2 regions of the Bradyrhizobium sp. SOJA106 genome follow, and region 1 is predicted to be linked to the other one. Evidence: riboswitches for the same ligand, from Rfam matches in the RefSeq annotation. Region 1 holds a riboswitch; the other holds the start of a gene.
The links. Region 1 has a riboswitch for cobalamin ahead of AC5V87_RS14480 (energy-coupling factor ABC transporter permease). Riboswitches for the same ligand answer to the same signal wherever they lie in the genome.
Positions count from the first base shown of each region.

Region 2: linked by a shared signal. The riboswitch ahead of metE (5-methyltetrahydropteroyltriglutamate--homocysteine S-methyltransferase) and the one ahead of AC5V87_RS14480 (energy-coupling factor ABC transporter permease) in region 1 are both predicted to bind cobalamin.

Region 1 covers NZ_CM182549.1:3,229,001-3,236,960, forward strand. Annotated here, with positions in the region: gene AC5V87_RS14450 (cobalt-precorrin-6A reductase) at 1-320, opposite strand, end outside; gene cbiE (precorrin-6y C5,15-methyltransferase (decarboxylating) subunit CbiE) at 319-1,500, shown strand; gene AC5V87_RS14460 (cobalamin biosynthesis protein) at 1,497-1,865, shown strand; gene cobM (precorrin-4 C(11)-methyltransferase) at 1,862-2,644, shown strand; gene AC5V87_RS14470 (cobyrinic acid a,c-diamide synthase CobB) at 2,644-3,954, shown strand; gene cobA (uroporphyrinogen-III C-methyltransferase) at 3,951-4,682, shown strand; cobalamin riboswitch at 4,727-4,946, shown strand; gene AC5V87_RS14480 (energy-coupling factor ABC transporter permease) at 4,984-5,661, shown strand; gene cobF (precorrin-6A synthase (deacetylating)) at 5,703-6,452, shown strand; gene cobT (nicotinate-nucleotide--dimethylbenzimidazole phosphoribosyltransferase) at 6,462-7,535, shown strand; gene AC5V87_RS14495 (histidine phosphatase family protein) at 7,594-7,960, opposite strand, start outside.
Region 2 covers NZ_CM182549.1:2,008,302-2,016,261, reverse strand. Annotated here, with positions in the region: gene metE (5-methyltetrahydropteroyltriglutamate--homocysteine S-methyltransferase) at 1-1,927, opposite strand, end outside; cobalamin riboswitch at 2,032-2,233, opposite strand; gene AC5V87_RS08950 (nodulate formation efficiency C protein) at 3,230-4,036, shown strand; gene AC5V87_RS08945 (thermonuclease family protein) at 5,842-6,537, shown strand; gene AC5V87_RS08940 (carbonic anhydrase) at 6,548-7,285, shown strand; gene AC5V87_RS08935 (aminotransferase class I/II-fold pyridoxal phosphate-dependent enzyme) at 7,550-7,960, opposite strand, start outside.

The sequences.
Region 1 (7,960 bases):
CCGGGCGCTCTCGTCCAGGACGCGCGTTCGAGCGCTATCAGCGGCGTGCCGGTTTCCGCGCACGCCGCCACCACATTGCGGCTCATCTCGGCCGCGAAGGGATGCGTCGCGTCGATCACATGCGTGATGCCTTCGCTGCGGATATAGTCTGCAAGCCCGCCCACGCCACCAAAGCCGCCGATGCGGGTCGGCAGCGGCTGATCGGCGGGCGCGCGGGTGCGGCCGCCATAGGAATAGACGGCCTCGATCTGCGCGCGCGCGATCTCCGCCACAAGCACGCTCGCATCGGCCGTTCCGCCCAGAATGAGGGCGCGTATCATGACTGATCCTTGGCTGACCATCATCGGTATCGGCGAAGATGGCCTTGCCGGGCTGTCTGAGGCAAGCCGAAAGGCGCTCGCCAAGGCGGAAACCGTTTTTGGCGGCGAGCGTCATCTCGCGCTTGCAGACGTTGGTCACCGCGGCCGCCCCTGGCCGGTGCCGTTCGATGCGGAGATCGTGCTGAAGCGCCGCGGCCGGCCGACGGTGGTGCTCGCCTCGGGCGATCCGTTCTGGCACGGCGCCGGCGCGAGCCTTGCCGAGAAGCTCGATGCTACCGAGTGGATCGCGCATTCTGCACCGTCGACCTTCTCGCTTGCCGCAGCGCGGCTGGGCTGGCGGCTCGAAGCCGTCGCATGCCTCGGCCTCCACGCAGCGCCGTTCGAGCGTCTCGTGCCGCATCTGGCGAATGGTGCGCGGATCCTTTGCCTCGTGCGCGACGGGAAAGCGGCCGGTGATCTCGCTAAGTGGCTCAGCGAGCGCGGTTGGGGCGCCTCGGTGTTCTGGATTCTGGCTGCGCTCGGTGGACCGCGCGAAAGCATTGCGGGATATCGTGCCGACAGCTTTGCGGGCGACCTCGCTGCAAATCTTGTCGCAGTCGCCGTCGAGGCGAGAGGTGGGCATGGTGTTCCCCGCAGCTCCGGCGTTTCGGACGATCTCTTCGTCCATGATGGCCAGATCACCAAGCGGCCGGTGCGCGCACTTGCGCTCTCGGCGCTGGCGCCGCGCCCGGGCGAGCAGCTATGGGACATCGGTTCCGGCTCGGGCTCGATCTCTGTGGAGTGGGCGCTGTGCGGGGGGGCGGCAACCGCTGTCGAAATGCGCGAGGAGCGTGCGGCGAATATTCGCAACAATGCAGTGGCGTTCGGACTCGCGCATCGGATCACCGTTGTCACGGGAAAGGCGCCTGAAGCTCTTGCTGGCCAAGACGTACCGGATGCCGTCTTCATCGGCGGCGGTCTCGATCTCGCGATGTTCGATGCCGTCTGGTCCCGTTTCTCGCCGGGTGCGCGGCTCGTCGCACATTCAGTCACGCTGGAGACGGAAGCGCTGCTCGGCGAGCTGCATCGGCGCCATGGTGGCGAGCTGATGCGGGTCGAGATCGTGCATGCCGCCCCGCTCGGCCGCTATCGCTCCTGGGAGGCAGCGCGCCCTGTGGTGCAGTGGAGTGTGGTCCGATGAAGGTCGCGGGACTTGGCTTCAAACGCGATGTGACGCTGGCTTCGCTGCGCGAAGCGCTGCTGGCTGCCGGCGGTGCGGAAGGGCTTGTGGCGTTGGCGACCGTCAGCGACAAGGCCGACAGCGACGCGCTGAAGCAACTCGCACGTGAATGCGGTGTGTCGATCAGGGCCGTTCCGGCCGCGACACTGGCCGGCATCGACACGCCCACGCAATCGACGCTTGTCGCGCAGAAGTTCGGCACCGGATCCGTGGCCGAGGCCGCGGCGCTCGCGGTCGCCGGTCCACGCGCGCGGTTGATTGCAACACGGGTTGTCTCGCAGGATCGCACCGCGACCGCTGCGATCGCGGAAGGAGACAGCGCATGACGGTGCATTTCATCGGCGCCGGGCCGGGCGCGCCCGATCTGCTGACGCTGCGCGGCCGCGACCTGATCGCGGCCTGTCCGGTTTGCCTCTATGCCGGCTCGCTGGTGGCGGAGGGCCTGCTGGCGCATTGCCCGCCGGGGGCGCGGATCGTCAACACCGCGCCGTTGTCGCTCGACGAGATCATCTTCGAGATCGCCGCCGCGCATGCGGCAGGCCACGACGTCGCCCGGCTGCATTCCGGCGATCTCTCGATCTGGTCGGCGATGGGCGAGCAGCTCCGCCGCCTGCGCGCGCTCGGCATTCCCTTCACCGTCACGCCGGGCGTTCCGTCGTTCTCGGCGGCGGCTGCCGCCCTGGAAGCCGAGCTGACGCTGCCCGGCCTTGCCCAAACGGTGGTGCTGACGCGCACGCCCGGCCGGGCCAGTACGATGCCTAAGGACGAGAAGCTCGCTGCCTTCGCCGCCACCGGCGCGGTGCTTGCTATCCACCTGTCGATCCATCTGCTCGACAAGGTCGTCGCCGAGCTGACGCCGTATTACGGCGCAGACTGCCCGGTCGCGATCGTCTGGCGTGCGAGCTGGCCGGACCAGCGCATCGTCCGCGCGACGCTTGCGACGCTCGATGCTGCCGTGGGTGCCGAGATGGAGCGCACAGCACTGATCCTCGTCGGCAAGACGCTTGGCGCGGCGGATTTTGACGAGAGCCGCCTTTACGCCGTCGATTACGATCGCCGCTATCGACCCGTCGGCGCCGAGCCGCGCTTTCCGGAGGCATCGTGATGGCTGCTGGCCTCGTCATCTCCGCGCCGGCCTCCGGCGTCGGCAAGACCACGTTGACGCTGGCGCTCGCGCGCGCCTGGCGCCAGCGCGACTTGAACGTGCAGTGCTTCAAGAGTGGGCCTGACTATATCGATCCCGCCTTTCATGCCGCCGCGACGGGACGCGCCTCCGTCAATGTCGATAGCTGGGCGATGGATCGCGCGGACATCGCGCATCTCGTCAGCCGCGGCGCGGATGCGGATGTGGTGCTCGCCGAGGGCTCGATGGGTCTGTTCGACGGCGTCGCCGCGCGCGGCGTCTCGGGTACCGGTGCTACCGCCGATATCGCGGAGATGCTGGGCTGGCCGGTGGTGCTGGTGATCGACCCTTCCGGGCAGGCGCAGACCGCGGCGGCGATCGCGGCCGGCCTGCGCGACTATCGCGCCGGCGTGAGCCTTGCGGGCGTCGTGCTCAATCGTGTCGCCAGCTCGCGCCATGAAGACCTCGTGCGCCGTGCGCTCAACGACGCCGGCATCGCCGTTTTCGGCGCGCTGCCGCGCCATGCCGAGATCAGCCTGCCGAAGCGGCATCTTGGCCTCGTGCAAGCCGAGGAGCAGGCTGAGATCGGCAAGCTGATTGACGAAGCCGCGCGCTTCGTCGCCGAGCATGTCGATCTCGATGCGGTGCTGCGCGCGGCCGCCGTCTGGTCGCCGCAAGCTGTGTCGAACGGCCTCAACGTGACGCCCCCCGGGCAGCGCATCGCGCTGGCGCGCGATGCGGCGTTCTCCTTCGTCTATCCGCACATGCTGGAGGCCTGGCGCGCGGCCGGCGCGGAGATCTCGACGTTCTCACCACTCGCCGATGAAGGACCTAATGACAGTGCCGACGTGTGCTGGCTGCCCGGCGGCTATCCCGAGCTTCATGCCGGCAAGATCGCGGCCAATGCAAGCTTTCGTAGCGGCTTGCGCGCCTTCGCCGAGACGCGACCGGTGCACGGCGAATGCGGAGGCTACATGGTGCTCGGGACTGCTTTGACAGATGCCGACGGTGTGCGCCACGAGATGACGGGCCTGCTTGGCCTCGAGACGAGCTTTGCCAAGCGCCGCATGCATCTCGGCTATCGTCTCGCCGCGCTGGCAGCGCCGATGCCGGGGCATCGGGCGGGCGCGCGCCTGCGCGGCCACGAATTCCACTATTCGACCATCCTTGCGCAGCCTGACACGCCTTTGGCCGTCGTGCATGATGCGACCGGCGCGGTGATCACCGAGACCGGCTCGCGGCGGGGACAGGCGACCGGGACGTTCTTTCATCTGATCGCGGAGGACCGGTGAGCGGTTTTGTCTCCTTCGTCTCTGCCGGCCCCGGCGATCCCGAGCTCCTCACCGTGAAGGGCGCCGCGCGGCTGCGCGAGGCCGACGTCGTGCTCTATGACGACCTTGCCTCCGGCGCGATCCTCGACCTGGCGCGGCCCGGCGCCAATCTCGTCGCGGTGGGAAAGCGGGCAGGGCGGCCTTCGACCAGGCAGCACCACGTCAACCGCCTCCTGGTCGACTACGCCGCAACCGGCGCGCGCGTGGTGCGGCTGAAGTCCGGCGATGCCGGCATTTTCGGCCGGCTCGAGGAGGAGCTGGAGACGCTGCGCGAAGCCGGCATCGGCTACGAGATCGTTCCCGGCGTCACCTCGGCCTGCGTCGCCGCCGCCCAAGCCGGCATTCCCCTGACCCGACGCCATACCTCGCGCCGGGTGCAGTTCGTCACCGGGGCCGACGTCACCGGCGAGCTGCCCCAAAACCTCAACTGGGCGGCGCTGGCCGACCCCGAAGCGACGACCGTGGTCTATATGGGCCGGCGCACCTTTCCGGATCTTGCCGCAAAATTGATCGCGCACGGGCTCGCTCCAACCACCCCGGCGCTGTTCGCCGAATCGCTTGGCCGCGCCGACGAACGGCTGGTTCGCACCACGATTGCGGAGCTTGCCGAGCAGCTTGCGCGGGGCGGGGCGGCCTCGACGGCGGCCGTCATCCTGTTTGGCGCGCTGGCGGGGGATTATCCGTCATGATGGCCCGGGCTGCCTTCCACCCTTGACGCCCGGCTGGCGAAAGGGGCACACAGGAGAGGCATGGTGCTCCATGCGGCGCAAAGCGCCGGAGCATAATCGGGAATGGGGATGGGCGGACCCAGTTGCGGCGCCCAAAACCCCAGCCGCCCCCGCGACTGTAAGCGGTGAGGGGCTCCGATCAGCCACTGGGCCGTAAGGTCCGGGAAGGCCGGAGAACCCCAGTGAACCGCGAGCCAGGAGACCGGCCGTGCATGTTTTGAGGCCAAGGCCGTCGGGTGTGACGGCAGGAAGGAACTGAGCCATGCATATCGAACCCGGCATCGTGACGGGCGCCAAGCTCGTATTGAGTTACGCAACCGGCATCGCCGCAGGCGGCGTTGCCTTGAAGCTCGCGGCCGAGACCGTACGCGAGCAGGGCATCACATCGTTCGCGGTGCGCACGCTCGCCACCACCGGCCTCGTCTTCACCTTCTTCGAGATCCTGCCGCACTTCCCGGTCGGCGTCTCCGAGGTGCACTTCATTCTCGGCTCGACGCTGTTCCTGCTGTTTGGCGCTGCGCCCGCGGCCTTCGGCCTCGCGTTCGGCCTCTTGCTCCAGGGCGTGTTCTTCGAGCCCGCCGACCTGCCGCAATACGGCATGAACGTCACCACGCTGCTGGTGCCGCTGTTCGGAATCCAGGCGATCGCCGCGCGGATCATCTCGCGCAACACGGCCTATGTTGATCTCAGGTATCGCCAGGCGCTGGCGCTCTCGACGACCTATCAGGCCGGCGTGATCGCCTGGGTGGCGTTCTGGGCGCTCTATGGCTCCGGCTTTGCCATGAGCAACCTCGCCAACATCGCGACGTTCGCGGCCTCCTATGCGCTCGTCATCGTGATCGAGCCGCTCGCCGATCTTGCGGTGCTGGCGCTGGCGAAGTCGCTGCGCGGCGTCACCGCGCCCGGCCTCGTCACCCCGCGCCTGCACAACGCGGCCTAGGAGACAAGGGGCGGCCGCTAACGCCGCCCCTCGCGCTCGCGATGCTCACGCTCTCTCTGATAGGCATCGGTTGCGGCGATCCCGCTCAGCTCACGCGCGCTGCGATCACTGCCATCAACGCGGCCGATCTCGTCCTGATCCCGCGCAAGGGGAGCGCGAAATCCGATCTCGCCGATCTCAGGCGCACGATCTGCGCGGATGTGCTCACGAGCGACAAGACCCGCATCGCCGAGTTCGATCTTCCCGTTCGCGATGCGGGTGAAGCCGACTACCGCAAGGGCGTGGACGATTGGCACGATGCCGTCGCCGCAACGTGGTCGCAGGCGATCGCAGATCATCTTGGCGGCAAGGGCAAGGTTGCGCTGCTGATTTGGGGCGATCCCTCGCTCTATGATTCCTCGCTGCGCATTGCGCGTCGACTCAATCCCTTGCCCGAGATCGAGGTCGTGCCGGGCATCACCTCGATCCAGGCGTTGTGCGCGGCGCATGCATTGCCGCTCAACGACATCGGCGAGCCTTTCCTTGTGACGACGGGACGCCGCCTGCGCGAAGGCGGCTGGCCGCAGGGCGTCGATACCGTGGTAGCGATGCTCGATGGCGGCACCGCATTCCAGTCGCTCGATCCGGCGGGGCTTCACATCTATTGGGGCGCCTATCTCGGCATGCCCGATCAGCTCATCCTATCCGGCGCACTGGTCGAGGTTGGACCGCGCATCGTCGCCGCGCGGCAGGAAGCGCGCGAACGGCATGGCTGGATCATGGACAGCTACATTCTCAAGCGCGGGCGTTAGCGAGGCAGCATGCTCCCCGAATGGGTCTACCAAAAGTGCCCCGACATCTCGACGGTCCATCGCGAGGCGGCGATTGCGCGGCAGGCGCAGCTAACGAAACCGACCGGCGCGCTCGGCCGGCTCGAGCAGCTCGCGATCGAGCTTGCCGGCCTGCAAGCGACTGAGCAGCCGCGCGCGGCTCGCGTGCCGGTCACCGTTTTTGCCGGCGATCACGGCATCGTCGCGCAGGGCGTCTCGGCCTATCCGCAAGCCGTGACCATCGCCATGATGGCGAATTTCGCCTCCGGCGGCGCGGCGATTTCGGTGCTGGCTCGCGAACTGGGTTCGAGCCTGGAAGTCGTCGACGCGGGCACGCTCGCGCAGGAGGCGATGACAGGCGTCGTCACCGACAAGCCACGCAGCGGTACGCGCGATTTCAGCATCGAAGCTGCGCTCACGCCTGAGGAACTGGCCTTCGCGTTTGAAGCTGGCCAGCGCGCGGTCGCGCGCGCGGCGGCCACCGAGCCCGATCTCCTGATCTTCGGCGAGATGGGCATCGGCAACACCACGACGTCGGCGGCGATCGCCGCCAGCCTGCTCGGCACCAGCGCCGAGGAGATCGCCGGCAGTGGCACCGGTGTCGACGCCGCCGGCCGCGCGCACAAGGCGCGGGTGATCGATGCTGCGATCGCACGGCATGGCGTTGCAGGCGCGGCGCCCGAAAAAATCCTGTGCGCCGTCGGCGGCCTCGAGATCGCCGCGATCTGCGGCGCAATCATCGCGGCTGCGCAGCGCCGCATTCCCGTGCTGATCGACGGTTTCATCGTCTCGGTGGCAGCGCTGGCCGCGACGCGCCTCAATCCCTCCTGCCAGCCGTTCCTGTTGCCCTCGCACCAATCTGCCGAGCAGGGGCATCGGCTGGTGCTGCGTGCATTGAACGTGCAGCCGCTGATCAGCCTCGACCTCCGGCTGGGCGAGGGATCGGGCGCCGCCATCGCGCTGCCGCTGGTGCGATCGGCCTGCGCTCTGCACAACGGCATGGCGACGTTCGCGCAGGCCAATGTGCCTGATAGGCCTAAGCGCGATGAGATCATCGCGCTCTAGGTTGTTGTTTGAGCATGATCTTTTCGAAAAACCGCTGCGCACTTTTCCGGATCATGCGTTAGCTGATCCGCTGATTGACGGAGACGACGCGCCAGCCAGCCGCGAGCCGGTCGATCCGGGTCAGCGACAGCGGATCGACGACAAAGCGCAAGGCCGCTTGCGGCGTGAGGTCCAGCGCGATGCAGAGCGCGGCGCGGATGGTTCCGGAATGGACGACCAAGTTTGCACAACCGGCGCTGATCCGCGAGAGACCCTGCCTGACACGTGCGACCTGATCCTCAAAGCTTTCGCCGCCCGGCGGCCTTCCGCGCGCTGGATCGCTCCAGAACTGTGCATAGGCATCGCCGCCTGTCGCGGCGAGTTCGTCATGCCGATGGCCGGTCCAGCCGCCAAAATTCTGCTCATTGAAATCGCTCACCAGCAGC
Region 2 (7,960 bases), 1.2 Mb from region 1:
CCCAATCGAGATAAGCCGTCCACTCCGATCGACGCAACGGCAATCCTTCTCGAAGTGCAGCTTCGTCGATCTGGATCATGGTCGCACCAGCATTCTCGAGATCGCGGACTTCGTCTCGGATCGCGAGCGCAATCTGGCGGCAGGCCTCGCTTCTGGGAATATCATCGCGAACAAAGGACCAGTTCAAGATCGTCACCGGTCCGGTCAACATCGCCTTCATCGGCTTCTTTGTTAATGATTGCGCGTAGCGCCACCAGTCCACGGTGATAGGCTTCGACCGCACTACATCGCCAAACAGGATCGGTGGCCTGACACAGCGCGAGCCGTAGGACTGCACCCATCCGTTCTTGGTAAATGCGAAGCCGGCAAGTTGCTCGCCGAAGTACTGGACCATGTCATTGCGTTCGAACTCGCCGTGCACGAGGACGTCGAGACCGATGTCCTCCTGCCAACGTACGGCGCGCGCAGTCTCCTCCTTGAGGAACCTGTCGTATTGCTCGTCACTCATCGCGCCCCGCGCATGGGCCGCACGCGCATTCCGAACCTCTATGGTCTGTGGGAACGATCCGATCGTCGTGGTAGGAAAAGCCGGCAGTCCAAAACGATTGCTTTGGATCTCGGCACGACGGGCAAATGGGCTCGCGCGCCGACGCATGGTCTGATCGATCGCTTTCATCCGGACAGCGACATTAGCATCACGGATTTTCGGCGAAGTCCGCCGGTCAGTCGCGGCACATTCCGACTCGGCAAGAGCTTGCGCGACATTCTGGTCGCCTGCGAGTGCCCGCGCCAGGATAGTAAGCTCTCGCATCTTCTGGACCGCAAAAGCAAGCCAGCTCTTGACGTCGGAAGCGAGCCCGGTCTCGAGTCCAACATCGACCGGCACATGAAGCAGCGAGCAGGATGGCGCCATCTGTACACGATCTTTGCCGAGCTTCGCAATCGCGGGTTCGAGCCGCTGGCGCAGCGAGGACAAATTCGACCGCCATACATTCCGGCCGTCGACGACACCGAGCGACATGACGAGATCACGTCGGCCGCCAGCTATGATCTGATTTAACAACTGTGGCGCTCGAACCAGATCGAGATGCAGTCCTGCAACCGGCAGGCTCAAGGCGGTATCCAGATTGTCGCCGAGGTCGCCGAAATAGCTGGCAACCATGATCTTGATGGCCGGGCCCTCCTTGGCGAGCCGGTCATAGGCATGCCGCAAAGATTTTCGCGCCCCCTCATCCAGATCAAGAACCAGGCAGGGCTCGTCGAACTGAACCCACTTTGCCCCACGTTTCGCCAATTCCTGCAGAACCTCGATATAGACCGGTATCAGTTCATCTAGTAGTGAGAGTGGCTGGAATGCAGGATCGGGACTCTTGCCGAGCTTTAGGAATGTGACCGGCCCGATCAGGACAGGACGGGTCTGAAAGCCAAGGGCCTTGGCCTCTTCATACTCCTCGATCGGCTTGCGAGAGCATAGCCTGAAAGTCTGTCCTCTGCGAAACTCGGGGACCATGTAGTGGTAGTTAGTATCGAACCACTTGGTCATCTCCTGCGCGGGTGCGCCAAATGCGCGCGGTCCGTGACCGCAACTCGCATCCTGATCGTCGCATTGTGATCCGCGGGCCATGGCGAAGTACGTCTTCAGCGAAACGGATTCGGCTTTTGAGGCGTAGTTCTCCGGGATGGCGCCAACCATGACACTTGTGTCGAGCACCTGGTCATACAGCGAGAAATCGTTCGATGGAATGACCGTGACGCCGATAGATTTCTGACGAGCCCAGTTCGCGGCACGCAGGCCAGCTGCGTCCTCGAGCAACTGCTGTTCGCTGCTTTTTCCGGCCCAGTAGCTTTCTAGAGCGAGTTTGAGCTCGCGCCTTGGACCGATGCGTGGCGTTCCGAGCGTGGCAACGGGAAGGGAGAGAAGAGACATAGCGTTAACCCCGTGTTGGGGGCAGAAGGCCATGGCGGACGCAGGCAGGGGAAGTCGCGCAGTGCGACGGCTGCTTGGCGCACCACCGGGACACCCCGCCCGTGGACGAATATAATGTCGGGGCAGGTCTCCTGGCTCGCGGGTCATCGCTGCTGTCCGGCCTTCCCGAAGCCGCGCAGGCTTCAGTGACATCGTTGGACAGCGGCTCGCCACTCACAGTTGCGGGGGCAGCGCCGGCATCTTCACCGGCTTCCCTCTTAGCTCCGGATCAAGTGCGACCGGAGAACCTCGACGACTTGGATTATCGAGAAGACAGGTCTTCCGTCAACCTCTCAGATCGTGTCTCAAGCTGGTGCTGCGACATCCGCTACGCGAATGACCTCGCATCTTGACGCGTTGAGCCGACGTAGAAGCGCTTTAAAGTCAGCAATATCGGAATGACGATCGCAGCTGCCTGCGGGCCGCACGCCAGATCGGTGGAAGGGACAAATGCGGCTTGCCCGGTCGGGACTGCTGCCTCGAGCAGAACGCATCTCCGGCTTCTCAGCGGTTCTTTGAGCAAGTCCACCATCCAGCCACCTTCTCGGCCAACAGGATCCGTGTTGAATAGGCCCAAGCTGGCGAGGCCAGCAACATACCCGGCCAGCACGTTGATGTGCGGTTCAGCAAGACTCCAAATGTTCGGCGGTGAAGATCGGTTTCGCCTCGTCGCCATCGAGTGCAAAGCGCTCCTAAGCGAGGCTATTCTCGAAGCGCCGCATGTCGCGATAGGAGCGGCACACGCACCATGGCCGATGGCCGCAGATGGCCAAACGCGTGGCAGAGATCGAAAGCTACGTTCTGGCAACGATGCCGAACCAAACGGTTCAATAGCGGCAAACAATTCTCATCGGGAGCTTGGTACCGAGGTGTTCCGCTGCGCCATCGAACGATCCGGTGCGGGACCAGGATGCATAAGCCGGGCTGGATAGCGCTGAACGGAAACATCGAGACATTGACCAGTCGGAAAGTCGACAAAGAGGACACAAAAGCGGTGCGAATTGCCGTGTATTACCTGGCACGAAGAATGCAAGTCTTCGGGATGCCCAGTCTCCTCCTGCTGGGCATGTCCAGCACAGCAACTTGACTGCTGTCGCCGGCAGCGAAGTTAGCGGCGCGTGACATAGAGGGGAGCGCCTGCTCGCACGGGACACCATCGGTCTCCCCGTCGCGTCGCCGCTAACTTCTTGTGCTCGCGCATAACAAGTTGAAGGTTGCCCGCTTTGGAATGACGTGTGGATGACACCACATAGGCCGGCAGTTATGAGAACAGTGTCTAGAAGACGCGCGTTATGGTTTTGTCTCGGTCGCCTCCTGATCTGCCTGGCCGGGCTGGCTGCGACGAGCAACAGTGTTCGCGCCATCGAGAGCCCCCATATCGAAAGATTCAAGTCAACGTGGCGAGCGCAAGACGGTGAGACAATAGAACAAATTATCTCCAACGTCTCGAAGGTTGCACAGTTCGTCCCTCGAATGTGGGGCGTCGCTGAACTTGACGAAAACGACTATGTTTTCGTTTTGTGGACCAGACACCCTGACGATATATTAGAGGAACCGTACTTTATCACCTGGAGGATCGCGCTCGACGGTACGTTTCAACTTGCGTCGACCTATGCAAAGCCGATCGAATTGGGCTGGCACGCCCTAGCACTCTCGTTGATCGCCACTGAAGTGAAGGAGAGTGAAAGGGACGCAAATCTTGGCTTTCTGCATGAGCCGAGCAACTTCAACTTTGTGACGACCACGCAAGGCCGCCTCGGCGATCTTCTGCGGCAGGGCCGCTGCACTATCGTTGAACCTGTTGAAGTGGACTACTTGCCGAACCAGAAGGACAAGCCGACCGAGAAGGGTGATCTGTGGCGCGTTTTGCTTTTGGTGAACTGTGATATCCCAGGACCCCGTTTTTTTACACACAACGGTGTCATCACTTTCGAGAAGAGCGAAGGGCAAGATTGGGAGCCGAAATCCCCTTTTGCCAAGCGTATCGCGGCCTTTCCTCCCGGCTCTTGGTTCGCTGGCATGGAGCCAAAGGAACGGCGAGAGTTGGAGGGGAGCGAAAGCCCTCGGTAAAATGGTCGCGCAGAGCAAGATCGCGCCGCAGCTCCTTTACCGCCGATCCCCTCAGAGCAACTGCAAGACATATCAGCCCTAAAATGTCGGTGTTTACACCTTCAACAATCGCGAGCCTTCCCGTACCCTTCAGCCCGTCAGCAAAAGTCAGGCAGCAGGATTACCTCCGGACACTTTCTGCGACGAATCGAGCTCAGCGGCGCATGCCAGTTGGCGAGATTTTGCTCCCAGCGCACGCGACGCAGAGAGAACACCGATCTGCGAGGGAACCAGCTCTCCATGCACTCTTCAAGGGACCGGGCCTGGAGATGCCTCGGCCGGACCCCATGATGAATTTTGCTGAATGACGCACAGAACTATCGCGCGACTGACTCGCGAGCATGCCGAGGCCGAGCCGGCACGATCGAGTGCTGCGACCAACCCATTAAGAGGGTAATGGGGCATTGTCGGCATACCCCTGAACACCGGCCGTTGTCCGAGGGCCCTGGCGACGACCCCCGGAGCCGTGCGCGAGGCCTCGAGGAACGACTGAGCCGGTCCTAAATTTCCTCGCGCGCATTCGTCTGCGCGTCATAGATCCGGATTTGAAGCATGGGAAAACGCTTCTTTAGTTCTGCTCCGCCTGCCCTGGCGCCGTCTCTGGTTGCGAATTCGGCTCTGAGTCGGCCATCCACTTCAAGCGCGTAAGAAGAGACCGGCAATTCCCGTGGGGCTGCAGCCATTTGATTCCCATTGTGTAGTGAGGTCGTTGAGAATGAATTTGTAGCTTGAGTCGGCTAAACCGCACCAGAGCGACCTGCCCAAGTGCCGCAATGGCGGAACCATGTTATGGATGGACGCCTCGCACCGAATGGCATCAGGATGGCACTCGCGACCGTCCGAACACGCGGGCGGCTTACCCCTCGTCCGGTGCGTATAAGACGAAGCCACGGAGGTTGCCGTTTGAGATTTTCTGGCGCAAACGCGCGCCCTCATACCGGGCTTGCTGGGTCAATCTCCACATGTGATCGCGGTGAAGCGCACTATGAGAGAGCGGCCGCCAGTCGCGCCGCCTGGGTCATGACAATCGGGTTCTCCTACGAACGGGGCGGCAGCACCACGAACGGTCATGGTGCAGCGCAGAGGTGCGAAAAGCCACAATGCGATGGGCATAAAGGCCTGGCTCTCCAAAAGAGGGCTCGGGGTTGGCGGTTTGCGCAAGCGATACCGGTTCATTTACGCAGCGAGCGTTGAGCTGAACTCCGTGGCGCCTTTCCAGTTTTCAGAGGAAGCGAGACCAGATTTCCTTCGAACATCAATCTTCTCCTGACAAGAATTTACAGCGAAATGTCGTCCCCTCGCTGAAACCGTCGGCAGCCTTCTGTCTGGCGATGCAGGTTGGCACAAAGCATAACCAGGTTGCTCGTCCCCGCCTGACTTGCACTCGACGTCGAGATTCACAGGCGACTTCTTCTCCTTCAAACGCGTGAGAAGACAGCGTTCGAGGCTTGGCCTTTCTCCCGCATACCAAGTTCGCGGCCAAGTGATCGGATCTCCTCCTCAGGTCGAGAGGGTGCAGCACGAGCCCGGTGAGAGAGATCGACGAGGCTAAGGATACCGCGACATGCACACCGGAAGAAATCGCTTGAACCTCACGCAGCGTCAGGTCGTAGCTTGGAAATGAAGGCCACGCTTTCATAGACCAAGCGTCGAAAGATGCGGCCGACTAACGGACAGACGTTTAAGCAGTCGAATGCGGCGGCGCCGAATCGTGCGTAAACATGGATCAAGAGCGAGAGGTTATTGTCGGGATGAAACACCGCGTAATGATGGTCGCAGTGTTCGCTGTCATCACATCTCCGGTCTGCGCGGCGAAGCTCAGCGGTCCTGCGCGCATCCTCGACGGCAATACGATCGAGATCGAGCGATCCAAACTTCGGCTCTCAGGCATCGAAGCTCCCGAAACTGACCAGATTTGCCTCGACGCCCACGGTCGGAAATGGGCTTGCGGCATAGCTGCTCGCGACGAGCTGATCAAGCATTCGAACGGACGAACGTGGGATTGTCATACCACGGGAGGTGATGAATACGGCAGGTCACGCGGCAGTTGCTTCATAGAAGGCGAGAACGTGAACGCCTGGATGGTACGCTCCGGTTGGGCACTCTCGTCGGGTCCATACGTCATCTATGAAGTTGTGGCGAGCAAAACCTGTGCTGGGCTGTGGTCGGGGGCCTTCATCGCCCCCTGGGACTGGCGTCGCCGCAATAAGGGGACGGTCATCATCGGCGCGAGCTCGGTTCCCGTCGACGCTCAGGCACTCCTGCTCGGATCGGCGCTGCTATCGGACCCGCCCTCGTCCGAGTGTGTGATAAAAGGCACTGTGGGCCGCAATGGCGAGCGCATTTATCACCTGCCCGGGCAACTCAGTTACGAACAAATCGACATGACCAAACCCGGTGAACGCTGGCTCTGCAGCGAAGCGGAAGCCGAAGCCACCGGGTGGCGTAAAGCCGCGCGATGAGGTGAGATGCATGAAGGCAGACCATTCTCCGACCTATCTGACCAAGATGGCGCCTTCGCGCCGCTCGCTGTTGCTGTTCGCTGTTTCGGCGGTTTGCCTACGGGTTGGCAACAACATTGTCGATGCAAAGCAAGCAAAAGCGCCGCCCAAGCCAAATAACCTGATCTCGCCCGAGGCTGCCCTGAAGCGGCTCATGGAAGGGAACGATCGCTATGTCCGGGGCGGATCACGACACGACGACTTCAAGCGCGAGCGTCAGGTTTTGGTGGATGGGCAAAATCCATATGCCGCGGTTCTGAGCTGCGCCGATTCTCGCGTGGCGCCTGAACTTGTCTTCGGCAGCGGACTTGGTGATCTATTTGTCTGCCGCCTCGCCGGTAACTTCGCCAACGATGACACGCTCGCCAGTATGGAATATGCGGTGGCCGTACTGAACACGCCGCTGATCCTGGTACTTGGCCACGATCATTGCGGTGCGATAGACGCCACGATCAAGTCGCTCCAGGACGATAAGCCGCCGCCGGGGCACATTTCATCCCTCGTTGCTGCGCTTGCGCCTGCGGTAAAAGGTTCTCGCCAGCAAACCGGTGACACGTTCGCCGAAGTAACCCGACAAAATGTAGTCGATAACGTCAACAAACTAAAATCGACGGGGCCGATTCTGAACGCGGCAGTTGAGCAGAACAGACTAAAGGTCGTCGGGGGCCTGTATCGGCTCGACACCGGCAAGGTCGATTTGCTGAGCTGACGCTGACACCCTCGCCGGCCCGCTAGTCGTTTGCCGCCTGATGCAGGGCTTCGGTCGAATTCCCGTAATTCACTCGTGCATCGGCTGCCCTCAAATGCACCGAATACAATCCGCTCCACAATTGTCATAGCTTCGGGAAGACCCTTGGTATGCGCGGCCTCTTAATTCTCGTTGCATTATACGTGCTCATATTGGCAACGCGAGGCCAGCACCAAGAAACCCTCATACCGCGACCGCCAGTATTTATGCCTGCGCGTTAATGCGCTAGTCCAACACGCAACGAGCTGACTTGTGTAAAATCGACCAGATCGACCAGGCGTTGCTGCCGCTCAGGCTCCTCCTGCAGGATCTGGAGTGCTTCTCCACCGCGACAGCCATAAAGGGTGATGGCGCCTCGGCGACAATGAATGGACGGCACCGATTGACCATGAAGTTGCGCAATACGCCGGAAGCAGTGACAAGCGCGCCCGCCGCGCCCAGCACCTTGCCCCAGGCGTGGACCACCACCAGATCTCCGCGCCCCTCATAGGACGCGCTGAGCCCCGTCTCCTGCTCGCCGTAACGCCTGTGGCATAAGCCTCGTCCACGACCAGAAACTTGGTAGCACTCGGCGACTGCGACTAGATCTTTAAGCGGCGCGAAGTCGCCGTCCATTCTGTAGAGGCTTTCCACCAC